4 regions of the Streptomyces sediminicola genome follow, and region 2 is predicted to be linked to each of the others. Evidence: riboswitches for the same ligand, from Rfam matches in the RefSeq annotation. Region 2 holds a riboswitch; each other region holds the start of a gene.

Region 1 (3,264 bases), 2.4 Mb from region 2:
GGCACCGACAAGCACACCGCCGAGGAGTTCGCGGCCGAGCTGGAGCGCTGCGGCGCCACCCTCGACGCCTACGCCGACCACCCCGGCGTCCGGCTGAGCCTGGAGGTGCCGGTCTCCCGGCTCGCCAAGGCGCTCGGCCTGGTCGCCGACGCCCTGCGGGCGCCCGCCTTCGCCGACGGCGAGGTCGAGCGGCTGGTGCGCAACCGGCTCGACGAGATCCCGCACGAACTGGCCAACCCCGCGCGCCGCGCCGCCAAGGAGCTGTCCAAGGAGCTGTTCCCGGCCGGCTCGCGCATGTCCCGGCCGCGCCAGGGCACCGAGGAGACGGTCGCCGCCGTCGACTCGGCCGCCGTCCGCGCCTTCTACGAGCGCCACGTCCGCCCCGCCACCGCCACGGCCGTGGTCGTCGGCGACCTCACCGGCATCGACCCGGACGCGCTGCTCGCCGACACCCTGGGCGCCTGGACCGGCTCCACGACCGAGCCGCGTCCGGTGCCGCCGGTGACCGCCGACGACACCGGCCGGGTCGTCATCGTGGACCGTCCCGGCGCCGTCCAGACCCAGCTCCTCATCGGCCGCACCGGCGCCGACCGGCACGACCGCGTCTGGCCGGCGCAGGTGCTCGGCACGTACTGCCTCGGCGGCACCCTCACCTCCCGCTTGGACCGCGTCCTGCGCGAGGAGAAGGGCTACACCTACGGCGTCCGTGCCTTCGGCCAGGTGCTGCGCTCCGCGCCCGACGGCACCGGCGCCTCGATGCTCGCCATCAGCGGCTCCGTCGACACGCCCAACACCGGCCCCGCCCTGTCGGACCTGTGGACGGTGCTGCGCACGCTCGCCGCGGAGGGGCTGACCGACGCCGAGCGGGACGTGGCCGTGCAGAACCTGGTGGGGGTGGCGCCGCTCAAGTACGAGACGGCGGCGGCCGTCGCCGGCACCCTCGCCGACCAGGTCGAGCAGCACCTGCCCGACGACTACCAGGCCGCCCTGTACCGGCAGCTCGCCGCGACGGGCACCGTGGAGGCCACGGCGGCGGTCGTCAACGCCTTCCCGGTGGACCGCCTGGTGACCGTCCTGGTCGGCGACGCCGCCAAGATCAAGGCCCCCGTGGAGGCCCTCGGCATCGGCGAGGTGACGGTCGTCCCGGCCGAGTGAGCGGTCCCGGACGCGTGCGGCGGCCCCGGTGGCAGGACGTCACCGGGGCCGCCCCGTGTCCGAATTGAGGGGGAGGCTGCCCGTCTGCCCTGTGGCGTACGCTACAAAAACCTTGGTGCGTTTGAGGATTGACGCCGGGCCCGTTTAGCTTCGTCCGGGCTGTTCGTCAGGCAGTGCGCCGCGCCCGCGGCACCGGACAGCCATCGCCGAGTCCCCGTACGGCGCGAGCCAGGGGAGCCGGGGACCCGTGTGCAGTCCCTGGGGTGAATCGGACGCCCGCGCGCAGGCGAGGGGGTCCGTAGGAGACCTTCCTGCTCCGAACCCGTCAGCTAACCCGGTAGGCGAGAGGGAAGGAAAGGACCAGCCTCCACATGGCGTTCACGCGCGCCACCGGGAAGCATCGCCGCCCCGGCAAGATGCACCGCACCACCGCCCGCGCGGCGGGTGTCGCCGCCCTCGCCACCGGCGGAGTGGTCGGGAACCTCGCGGCCCCGGCGCTCGCCGACGAGCCGTCCCCGGAGCAGACCGGGCTCACCCCGGTCGTCACCATCGGTGACTCCGTCGCCGGGGAGATCGACGCCCAGGCCGAGTCGCAGAAGCAGGCCGCGCAGCACGCCGCCGCCCGGGAGGCCGCGCAGAAGGCCGCCCGCGAGCGGGCCGCCGAGGCCGCCGCGGAGGCCCGCGAGGCCCAGGAGCGCGCCGCCCGGGAGGCCGAGCGCGAGCGTCTGAACACCTTCGTGGCGCCGATCGCCGGCTCCTATGTCTCCACCGCCTACGGGGCCGGCAGCGCCCTGTGGTCCTCCGGCAGCCACACCGGCATCGACTTCCACGCCGCCACCGGCACCCCGGTGCGGTCGGTCGGCACCGGCACGGTCGTCGAGGCCGGCTGGGGCGGCGCGTACGGCTACCAGGTCGTGATCAAGATGCACGACGGCACGTACACCCAGTACGGGCACCTGTCGTCCATCGGCGTCTTCGCGGGCCAGGCGGTCACCCCCGGCCAGCAGATCGGCCTGGCCGGCGCCACCGGCAACGTCACCGGACCCCACCTGCACTTCGAGGTCCGTTCGGGCGCCGACTACGGCACCGACATGGACCCCGCCGCCTACCTGCGCGGCCACGGCGTCGCGATCTGACGCCGCGGACCGCGCCGGCGCCCGGCGAAGCGAGGGCCCGCCCGAGTCTCCTCGGGCGGGCCCTCGCGTGTCGTGGGGGCGGCGCGGTCCGCGGCGTCCCGGGTCAGACGGTCTCGGGAAGCTCCTCGAGACCCTCGGCGACCAGCTTGGCCAGCCGGTCCAGGGCGATGTCCGCGCCCTCGGCGTCGGAGGCGAGGACGATCTCCTCGCCCCCCTGGGCGCCCAGGCCCAGGACGGCCAGCATGGAGGCCGCGTTGACGGGGTCGCCGTCGGCCTTGGCGATCGTCACCGGGACGCCTGTGGCCGTGGCGGCTCGGACGAAGAGGGAGGCGGGGCGGGCGTGGAGGCCCTCGGCCCAGCCGACGTTGACGCGGCGCTCAGCCATGTGATGCTGCCCTTCGGAGTTCAGGGGTTGTCTAGACCAGTTTCCCATATCGTGAAGCGGCTCCGGACGGGCGTGCGGCGCCCGCCGGGGTGGCGCCCGGACCGCGGCCTCGGTCCGGTCTTCCGTCCTCCACGGCCTGCCCGGCGCCCCTGTCGTACGCGAGCCGTACGCTGGGGCCCATGCAGACCTCGCCGGACCGGCACGAGTACCCCGCCCACTGGGAGGCCGACGTGGTGCTGCGCGACGGCGGCACCGCACGCGTCCGCCCCATCACCGTTGATGACGCGGAGCGCCTGATCAGCTTCTATGAGCAGGTCTCCGACGAGTCGAAGTACTACCGCTTCTTCGCGCCGTACCCTCGCCTGTCCGCCAAGGACGTCCACCGCTTCACCCACCACGACTTCGTGGACCGGGTGGGACTCGCGGCCACGATCGGCGGCGAGTTCATCGCCACCGTACGCTACGACCGGATCGGCGCCGGCGGAACACCCGCCTCCTCCCGCCCCGCCCCCGGCGGCGGTCCCCCGCCCCCCGTCTCCGACGAGGCCGAGGTCGCCTTCCTGGTCCAGGACGCCCACCAGGGCCGCG
Region 2 (3,264 bases):
CCGCCAGGCTCCCGCCCTGGTCGTCGCCGCCGGAGTGACCGGCTCCGCCATCGCGATCCCGCTCCTCGGCGCCACCGGCGCCCACGCGGCGGACGCGGCGAACTGGGATCGGGTCGCCGAGTGCGAGACCGGTGGCGCGTGGAGCCAGAACAGCGGAAACGGCTACTACGGCGGCCTGCAGTTGTCGCAGGCGGACTGGGAGCGCTTCGGCGGTCTCGACTACGCGCCCAGCCCCGACCAGGCCAGCCGCTCGCAGCAGATAAGAGTGGCCGAGGACCTGCTCGCGGAGCAGGGTGTCGCCGCCTGGCCGACCTGTGGGCCGCTCGCCGGGCTCGGCAACGGCTCGTCCTCGATCGGGGTGGACGCCGGCACCGCGGGCGGAACCGCGTCGGCGACCCCCCAGGCGCCCGGTTCGTCCGGCTTGGCCGGCCTCGGCACGCCGACGCCCGGATCGTCCCCCTCGGCCTCCCCCTCGCCGTCCGCTGACGCCTCCTCGGGCGCGTCGTCCGGCGGTGGCCACTCCTCCGATTCCGGCACCCACGGGAGCGAAGGGAAGGGGAGGGGTGAAGGCGGCGGCCAGGGGCAGAACCAGGGCGGCTCCTCCGCCGAAGGTGCGAAGGGTGGCGAATCGGGCGACTCGGACCAGCGGGCCGGTTCTTCGGGCCTCGCCGAGACCGGCGAGGAGACCTCGGGCCGGCACCGCGGCGACAGTGCCGAGGAGGGCGCCTCCGAGGGGCGCGGGGCCGACCGCCCCGGCCGCCACGCCGCGCGCGCCGGCGACGGCGCCCGGGGCCTCACGGACGGCACGTACACGGTCCGCGCCGGAGACAACCTCTGGGGCATCGCCGACTCCCTTGACGTCGACGGCGGATGGCCCGCGCTCTACGCCGGCAACAAGGGTGTCGTCGGAATCGATCCTGACCACATCGTGCCCGGTCAGACGCTTGAGATTCCGGGCGAATCGGGCGATAACCAGGGGTAGTTAGCGTCATGGTTCAGGCCGAATGCCCGGTTTAAACTCCGTGAGAGATAGGTCTCAGAAGCCCTGATCGTCTTTGTCTTTCCCCCGACGGCGTGGCTACGGTCATGACCGCTCGCCACCGCGGGCCCCGACCGCCGCAACGCCGAATCCTGCCAGCGGCGGTCCGGGAACAGTCGTCGCGTCAAGCGCCGCAGGCAGGAGCGGGGGACCCAAGGTAAGTGCCGCACCGGGCAGTTGAGCCGGAGCGGCTTGGGGTGAAGCCGCGTCCCGCGAGGGACGCGGCCGGGCAACTCTCAACCGGCCCGAACCCGACAGCTCACCTCGCAGGCGTCGGTGAGGGGATTCCACCATGCTGTTTTCCGGCAAGGGCAAGCACCGTCGTCCGTCCAAGGCCACCCGTGTGATCGCCGTCGCCGGCGTCACCGGTGCCGCCGTCGCCGCCCCGCTGATGGCGGCCGGCAACGCCTCCGCCGCCACCGCCGCCGAGTGGGACGCCGTCGCCCAGTGCGAGTCGGGCGGCAACTGGTCCATCAACACCGGCAACGGCTACTACGGCGGTCTGCAGTTCTCCGCCTCCACCTGGGCCGCCTACGGCGGCACCCAGTACGCCGCGACCGCCAACCAGGCCAGCAAGGCCCAGCAGATAGCCGTCGCCGAGAAGGTCCTCGCGGGCCAGGGCAAGGGCGCCTGGCCGGTCTGCGGCCGCGGTCTGTCGAGCGCCGCGTACACCGGCGGCGGCTCCACCGGCTCCTCGCAGTCCGGCACCTCGCAGTCCACCGGCTCCTCGCAGTCCTCCGGCTCCGCCCAGTCGAAGCCGCAGGCCCCGGCCAAGCCGAAGTCGCAGTCCACCGGCTCCTCGCAGAGCCGCGGCGAGCAGCAGTCCTCGCGCTCCACCGAGCGCCCGGCCGCCAAGAAGACCGTCACCACCCCGACCGGCAAGAAGGTCAAGAAGGGCGACGGCGAGTACAAGGTCGTCAAGGGCGACACCCTCAGCGCGATCGCCGCCGAGCACGGCGTCAAGGGCGGCTGGAACAAGCTCTTCCAGCTCAACAAGGACATCGTCGAGCACGCCGACCTCATCTACCCGGGTCAGCAGCTCCACCTGAAGTAAGGGCCGCGGGCGATCCGTCCCGTCCCTTCCGGACCCCCCGCCCCGGCGCGTGTTCCCCCGTACGCGCCGGGGCGGGGCCTTTTCCGCGCCCGGGTGCCGGGGCGGGGTTACCGGCGGGAGCGGCGGCCCGGCGGGCGGTGTCCTCGCCTCCCTGTTTTGTTCCGTACGGAAACAATTTACTCTCGGTTCTGTCCGACGGGTGGGCGACCGGCTGGCCGATCGTCCGGAGCCGGTTAGGCTCATCCCGCAGAGCCACAGGTGTGGGCCGCGGAGCCACCGCGGCCCGCCACAACGCGTCACATCCCGAGAATGGAGATGCTCGTGCCGTCCATCGACGTCGTCGTAGCCCGGGAAATCCTGGACTCCCGAGGCAATCCCACGGTCGAGGTCGAGGTCGGCCTCGACGACGGCAGCACGGGTCGTGCCGCCGTTCCGTCCGGTGCCTCCACGGGCGCCTTCGAGGCCGTCGAGCTTCGTGACGGCGACCCCAACCGCTATCAGGGCAAGGGTGTCGAGAAGGCCGTCCTCGCCGTCATCGAGCAGATCGGCCCGGAGCTGGTCGGCTACGACGCCACCGAGCAGCGCCTGATCGACCAGGCCATGTTCGACCTGGACGCCACCGACAACAAGGGCTCCCTCGGCGCCAACGCCATCCTCGGCGTCTCCCTGGCCGTCGCCCACGCCGCCTCCGAGGCGTCCGACCTGCCGCTCTTCCGCTACCTGGGCGGTCCCAACGCGCACCTGCTGCCGGTGCCGATGATGAACATCCTGAACGGCGGCTCGCACGCCGACTCCAACGTGGACATCCAGGAGTTCATGATCGCCCCGATCGGCGCGGAGTCCTTCTCCGAGGCGCTGCGCTGGGGCACCGAGGTCTACCACACCCTCAAGAAGGTGCTGAAGAGCAAGGGCCTGGCCACCGGCCTCGGCGACGAGGGCGGCTTCGCCCCCGACCTCGGCTCCAACCGCGAGGCGCTCGACCTCATCCTGGAGGCGGTCAAGGAGGCCGGCTACACGCCCGGCGAGCAGATCGCCCTGGCGCTCGACGTCGCCGCGTCCGAGTTCTACAAGGACGGCTCCTACGTCTTCGAGGGCAAGGAGCGCACCGCCGCCGAGATGACCGACTACTACGCCGAGCTGGTCGAGGCGTACCCGCTGGTCTCCATCGAGG
Region 3 (3,264 bases), 1.7 Mb from region 2:
ACGACACGCTCCGCTTCGTGACCTGCGACATCGAGGCGATCTGTCTGGGCCAGGCCGGGCCGGCCGCCGCCCCGCTGCTCGCGGCCGGCACCCCCGGCAAACGGGCCGTCCTGCCGGGGGCACGGGTGCTGCTCCGCCAGCCCGCGGCCGAGGAGCCGATCGAGGGCACGGCGAGCGACCTGGCCGTGCGCGCCGAGGAGTTGGGCAGGCTCCGCGCCCTCGTGGAGGAGATCCTCGTCCGGCACACCGGACGCGCCGCGGACCGGGTGAGCGCGGACCTCGACCACGTCACCGTCCTCGACGCCCGGCAGGCCGTGGCCTACGGGCTGGCGGACCGGATCGTCCCCGCCCGCACCACGGTGCGCCGCGCTCCCGGGGGAAGGTGAGCCGCGGATGCCGTCCCCGGAACCGCCGCCGCTGCCCGCGCTGACGCGCGCCGAGGCCGAGGTGATCGACCGCTACCTGGACGTCGTCGACCTGCTGGGCCGCGTCAACCCGACGCGGGACGGCGACACGTACCGCGGGCTGCGCGCCGCCCAGGCACTGGTCGGCAAGGCGGCCGGCCTGCGGGACGCACTGGCGTTGATGCACCGGCGCGGTGAGACGGAATTCCACACCGCCACCCTGGTCCGGGCGCTGCGGGTACTCGACGGCGACCGGCGCACGGCCCGCGTCACCCTCCCGCCCGACGACGTCTGACCCACCCCCGCGCCCCGGTCACGGGCAGCGCGGGCCACCCGGGACGGTGGCCGCGAGGAACGGCGAGGAACGGCGAGGGCCGCGCGGGGGAGGTGGTCGGGGGCGCGGCCGGCCGGCACCGGGCGGGGCTCGGGCCTACTCCGGCCCGGTGGTGGAACGGACCGAACGGTCTCCCCCCTTTCGGTGGAGAATCACCTCCCTCCTTCGTCCCCCCGCGGTTGCGCGACGGCCCGCCCCATGGAGCCGGAATGCCGCGTTCCGCTCCTGGTCCGGGCCTCCCGGAGGGGCCCGGCGGCACCCGGGGCACCGGCCCGTCCACCCGAACAGGCCAGTGGTGAGTAACAACACAGCCACACCTGTGCGAGGAGTTTTCGGTCCTCCGATGGGACAAGATCCGTCTCGGACGACAAGCCCCCGCCACCACGGCGGGGCGGTCCGGGTGGACGCCGAGTCCTGCCGCCGCCCGGACGACCGGTCGACAGAAGTGGATCGGCAGGAGTGGAGGACCCGAGCACGACGGGTCGCCGGCACGGTCGCGCCACGGCCGGGCCGAGCAGCCCTTGGGGTGAAGCCGCACACGTGCGGCCGGGCAACTTCGCCAGCCCGAATCCGACAGGTCATCCTTCACAGGCGGCTGACGAAGGGTTGCGCATGTCTGCGCTCAATCGTGTCCCGTCGCTCATGGCCCGTGCCGGTACGGCCTCGGCCCTCACCCTCGCCGCCGTCGGCGGCTCCGTCGTGATCCCCGGCGCCGCCTCCGAGGCCGCCGCGGCACCCCACGCCGCCAAGGCGGTACAGATCGCCGCCTCCAAGAAGGGCTCCCCCTACCAGTGGGGCGCCACGGGTCCTGGCAGGTTCGACTGCTCCGGGCTGACGCTGTACTCCTTCAACAAGGCCGGCAAGAAGCTGCCGCGTACCGCCGCCCAGCAGTACAACAAGACCCGGCACATCTCCTCCGGCAGTCGCAAGGCCGGTGACCTGGTCTTCTTCCACTCCGGCCGGAGCGTCTACCACGTCGGCATCTACGCCGGCGGCGGCAAGATCTGGCACGCCCCGAAGACCGGGGACGTGGTGCGCCTGCAGAAGATCTGGACCAAGAGCGTCTGGTACGGCCGGGTCAAGTGATCCGGCACGCGGTGGGGGCGGCCCCCTGACCGGCCGTCACCACCGTGGCCGGACCGGAACGCACGCGCGCCACGGGCGGCCCCGGGCCCGGGGCGCGGCGACGGCGCCTCCGTACCTCGGCACGCGGACCGGTCGCCGCGCGCCGCCACCGGTGTCCCGTCGCCGGCCGGCCGGTGCCGCGGCCGTACCGGGCCTCAGCCCCGCGGCTCAGCGGTCCGCGCCGTCTCCCGTCCGGCACCCTGACCGACGGGCAGGGTGTCCGCGGCCGGCCCCGCCGGACCGAGCGGGACCGGCCAGGGCAGTTCGACGAAGACGGTCTTGCCGCCCTCGCGCGTGCGCCGGATCCTGAGCCGTCCGCCGCACTCCGCGGTGAGCGAACGGATGATCACCAGGCCCCGGCCGTTGTCCTGCTGGACGGCGGCCGGCAGCCGTTTGGGCAGCCGTGGGTGGCTGTCGGTGACGCCGACCCGCAGCCACCCCTCGTGGTCGAGCCCGAGGTCCACGGTGAAGGTCGGCGACTGCCCGAGCGTGTGCTGGACCGCGTTGGTCGCCAGCTCGGAGACGACGAGCCGGACGGTCTCGGCCAGCTCCGCCCCGGCGGGCAGGCCCCACTCGGCGAGCGTGCCCATCACGTGGGTGCGCGCGGCGGCCACCGAGACCGCATCGCTCGGCAGAGTGACGGATGCTTCCAGATGGTCTGCCATGGCGACGCCGTCCTTTTCCCACGGGACCGCGGTCCGACACGGAGCGGACGGTTGGAGTACGGTCCCGGACTGGTGCTTCGCCGCCAGAGTGCCATCAACGCACCCCCGAGGGCGCCGATCCACCAAGTTATGCATATATCTGTCGCTCGAAGCGGTGAACTCTGCGACGGCAGAGCGTATTTGGGCGGCCCCTGAGAAGTAAGGGAGTGGCCCATGCAGCACGGCCCCGTGGTGCGACGCCGTAAACTGGGCGCGGAACTGCGCGCCCTGCGGACATCGGCGGGGATCACCAGCGGTGAGGCGGCCGGCCTGGTGGGCTGGCACCAGTCGAAGGTCAGCCGCATCGAGACCGGCACCAGCGGGGCCAAGCCCGCCGACGTCAGGCTGCTGCTGGACGCGTACGGCGTGGACGACCCGCGGTTGCGGGACCTGCTGGCCACGCTGGCCGGCTCCGAGGACCCCGGGGGCCGGCACCACTGGTGGCACGCCTACCGGGGCGTGCTGCCGCCGGCCTACCGGGACTTCATCAGCCTGGAGTCGCAGGCCGGCGCGATGCGCACCCTGGAGACCACGGTCGTGCCGGGGCTGCTGCAGACGCCGGAGTACGCCCGCGCCGTGACGCGCGCGGCGGTGGACGGGGAGCCGGAGGACCGGCTCGACACGCTGGTGGAGGTCCGCCTCACCCGGCAGGACGTACTGCGCGCGGAGCAGCCGCTCACGCTGCACGCGGTCCTGG
Region 4 (3,264 bases), 1.3 Mb from region 2:
AGGTGGGTCAGCTCGACGACCACGGCCGAGGGCACGATGCCGGGGGCGTAGGGGTCACCGAACTGGGCGGCGAGCATCACCAGCAGCGGCCGGAACCGCTTGCCGCCGGCCCGCACCAGGTGCTGGGCGGCCTCGGTGATGAAGGGCACCTCACTCTTGGTTGCCTCGAGCAACCCTTCCTCGACAGCCGTCATCCCGGCCTGGACATCGGCTTCGAGAGCCTGGTCCCGCACGCTCAGCCCGAATGGCCCGACGACGGTCACGAGGGGTCTCCTGTCTGCTGGTGTCTACTGGCGATTACCTGGTCTGTCGATAGGTCGCTGCCACCACTCAAGTCAGCGTATCCGGTCATGTTTCGATCACCGCTCGCGCCCACCGTTACAGGCCGGTCGATATCCGATCACGAACGGTATGTTTTTGATCAGGTGATATGAACAGATATTGAGCGATTTGACGGGGAGGGTGGAAGCCGGGGGGCGACGGGCCGCGACACGCCGGGAAGCCGTCACCGAGGACCGGGAAGCCGTCACCGAAGATCCCACCACTCCTCCCCACCGGGCGCACCCGGAGGACCTCACCCATTCGGTACGCGCCCCCTCCCGGCTCCGGGCCCGCACCGCGGGTACGGCGCGGACGCCCGCCCGGCGCGGCGACAACCCCGAAGCCCGCCGGAGCGAGCCACCGGCACCGGAGCCCCGAAACCCCTGACCGGAGCGCTCCGCTCCGCCGGGCCGCCCGGCCGGTCCGGCCACCCCGGCCACCCCGGCGCCCCCGCAGACCCCCGCGCGACACCGCCGCCCACCCCTTCCCGCAGGTACCCCCACGCCCCGCGCGGGACGCCCGGAAGCAGCCGCCGCCCACCCGGGCCCCCGCCGAACCCCCCGACACCGCGACGCGCCCCATCCCGGCCCTCCCCCACCACCACCCCAACGAAGGCCGATTGACGCCCCCTTGGCATGAATGCCCGTTTTGCCGCACTTATTGAGGGCCGTGATTTGACTCACCCCGCTCAACCTTCCGGCGCGCCCCCGGGAGGGGTGCGGGACCGTTGCGCCGCAGGCGAGTTGGCCGTTGCACCCGTAAAGGATCAAGCACCCCAAATACCCCGTATCAAGGTCAACAAGCACGTCGGGTGATTCCTGCACTTGTTTCGGACATGTGCTCTCGCATAGCTTCCCGGCCTGTCGGGCGGACGCCGAATCCTGCCACCGCCCCGGCGCACACCCATTCACTCGACACTCGCCGGCAGGAGCGGGGGACCCAGGTAAGTCGCCGCACCGGGCACCACCCGGTGCGGCTCGGGGTGAAGCCGTCACCCGTGAGGGCACGGCCGGGCACCTCCCCGCCCGAACCCGACAGCTCACCTCGCAGGCGTAGGAGAGGGACTCACCATGCCTGCCAACGGTCTGAACCGTCGCACCAGAACCGCCCGCGTCGCCCGCAAGCTCGCCGTCGCCGGCACCGGCGCCGCCGTCCTGGCCCTGCCGCTCATCGGCGCCGGCAGCGCCTCCGCGGCCACCCCCGCCGCCGCGACGACCGTCACCACGGCGGTCACGGCGACCACTGCCTACCCGAACAACCTCGACGGCTGGATCCGCGAGTCGCTCGACATCATGGCGCGGCACGGGATCCCCGGCAGCTACGACGCCATCCACCGCAACATCATGCGCGAGTCGTCCGGCAACCCGCTGGCGATCAACAACTGGGACTCCAACGCCGCCATGGGCATCCCGTCCAAGGGCCTGCTCCAGGTGATCGACCCGACCTTCCGCGCCTACCACGTGCCGGGCACCGCCATGGACCCGTACGACCCGGTCGCCAACATCACCGCCGCCTGCAACTACGCGGCCGACCGGTACGGCTCGATCGACAACGTCTTCGGCCCGTACTGATCCGGTTCCCACCGGCGCGGCCGGCCGGCATCAGTCCCGGCCGAAATGACGTTCGAGGACGACGGCGACGCCGTCGTCCTCGTTCGTGAGCGTGACCTCGTCGGCGACCGCCCGGAGTTCGGGGTGGGCGTTCGCCATCGCCACGCCGTGGGCGGCCCAGTGGAACATGGGGACGTCGTTCGGCATGTCGCCGAAGGCGATGGTCCGCCCCCGGCTCACCCCGAGGTGCTCGGCGGCCAGCGCCAGCCCGGTCGCCTTCGTGATGCCGCACGGCTGGAGCTCGACCGTGCCGGGCCCCGACATCGTGACCGTCGCCAGCGAGCCGACCACCGCGCGCGCCGTCGCCGCCAGCTCGTCGTCGGAGAGCCGCGGGTGGCGCAGCAGGACCTTGGTGATCGGCCGGTGCCACAGGTCGTCGCGCCGGCCGACCCGCACCGCGGGCAGCGTCGGGTGCGGCATCCGGTAGCCCGGCTCGATCAGGGTCATCCCCTCGACGCCGTCCTGGTCGACGGCCGCGTACACGTCCCCCACCTCGGCCTCTATCTTGCCGAGCGCGGTCTCCGCCAGCTCCCGGTCCAGGGTGACCGACCACAGCAGCCGGTGCTCCCCGGCGTCGTAGACCTGCGCGCCCTGCCCGCACACCGCGAGGCCGGTGCAGCCGAGGACGTCGAGCAGGGAGCGGATCCGCGGCGCGGGCCGCCCCGTCACCACCAGGTGCCGCACACCCGCCCGCGCCGCCCGCGCGAGCACGGCCAGCGACCGGGGGGAGACGGTGTCGTCGCGGCGCAACAGCGTTCCGTCGAGGTCGGTGGCGACGAGTCCGTATGCGGTGCGGTTCATGATCAGAGAATACGGACACGACGCCCGTACGACTCAGCCGCGATCACATGCGTACGAGGACGTTCGTAGGTGTCCGAAAGCTGACGCATCATCGGCTAAAGGCAGTTAAAGCCCTGTGCACCGGTTGGCAACAACATGCTCTGCGGCCTACCGGGCGCCGGTCCGCGGGCGGTACCTTCCCTTTGTCCAGGGGGGACTTGATCGGGGGGTCGGGTTGAACGGCGGACGTCTGCGTGTGCTCCTGCCGCGGGAGCTGGGCGAGGGGGAGAAGGACCGCTGGCGCGCGCTGCGGTCCGCGTCGACGGCGCCTCGCAGCCCCTTCATGGAACCGGAGTTCACCGAGGCCGTGGGACGCGTGCGGCCCGGCGCCCGGGTCGCGGTGCTCTACGAGGACGGCGAGGCGGCCGGCTTCCTCCCCTACGAGAGGGGAGCGCTGGGACTCGGCCGGGCGATCGGGCTCGGCGTCTCGGACAGCCAGGGGGCGGTGCTCCGCCCCGGCCTGGTCCCCGACACCCGGCGGCTGCTGCGCGCC

Evidence for each region. Region 2 has a riboswitch for cyclic di-AMP ahead of VM636_RS18320 (transglycosylase family protein). Riboswitches for the same ligand answer to the same signal wherever they lie in the genome.
Region 1: another riboswitch for cyclic di-AMP. It lies ahead of VM636_RS07555 (M23 family metallopeptidase); the one in region 2 lies ahead of VM636_RS18320 (transglycosylase family protein).
Region 3: another riboswitch for cyclic di-AMP. It lies ahead of VM636_RS26080 (C40 family peptidase); the one in region 2 lies ahead of VM636_RS18320 (transglycosylase family protein).
Region 4: another riboswitch for cyclic di-AMP. It lies ahead of VM636_RS12575 (transglycosylase SLT domain-containing protein); the one in region 2 lies ahead of VM636_RS18320 (transglycosylase family protein).

Annotation. Positions count from the first base shown of each region.
Region 1 covers NZ_CP144555.1:1,753,556-1,756,819, reverse strand. The annotation lists gene VM636_RS07560 (pitrilysin family protein) at 1-1,155, shown strand, start outside; cyclic di-AMP (ydaO/yuaA leader) riboswitch at 1,350-1,514, shown strand; gene VM636_RS07555 (M23 family metallopeptidase) at 1,527-2,291, shown strand; gene VM636_RS07550 (HPr family phosphocarrier protein) at 2,395-2,676, opposite strand; gene VM636_RS07545 (bifunctional GNAT family N-acetyltransferase/acetate--CoA ligase family protein) at 2,856-3,264, shown strand, end outside.
Region 2 covers NZ_CP144555.1:4,159,612-4,162,875, forward strand. The annotation lists gene VM636_RS18315 (transglycosylase family protein) at 35-982, shown strand; cyclic di-AMP (ydaO/yuaA leader) riboswitch at 1,159-1,327, shown strand; gene VM636_RS18320 (transglycosylase family protein) at 1,332-2,093, shown strand; gene eno (phosphopyruvate hydratase) at 2,415-3,264, shown strand, end outside.
Region 3 covers NZ_CP144555.1:5,908,648-5,911,911, reverse strand. The annotation lists gene VM636_RS26090 (ATP-dependent Clp protease proteolytic subunit) at 1-386, shown strand, start outside; gene VM636_RS26085 (hypothetical protein) at 394-699, shown strand; cyclic di-AMP (ydaO/yuaA leader) riboswitch at 1,134-1,347, shown strand; gene VM636_RS26080 (C40 family peptidase) at 1,351-1,824, shown strand; gene VM636_RS26075 (ATP-binding protein) at 2,019-2,528, opposite strand; gene VM636_RS26070 (helix-turn-helix transcriptional regulator) at 2,742-3,264, shown strand, end outside.
Region 4 covers NZ_CP144555.1:2,896,187-2,899,450, forward strand. The annotation lists gene VM636_RS12570 (polyprenyl synthetase family protein) at 1-263, opposite strand, end outside; cyclic di-AMP (ydaO/yuaA leader) riboswitch at 1,231-1,389, shown strand; gene VM636_RS12575 (transglycosylase SLT domain-containing protein) at 1,392-1,892, shown strand; gene VM636_RS12580 (HAD family hydrolase) at 1,923-2,732, opposite strand; gene VM636_RS12585 (GNAT family N-acetyltransferase) at 2,947-3,264, shown strand, end outside.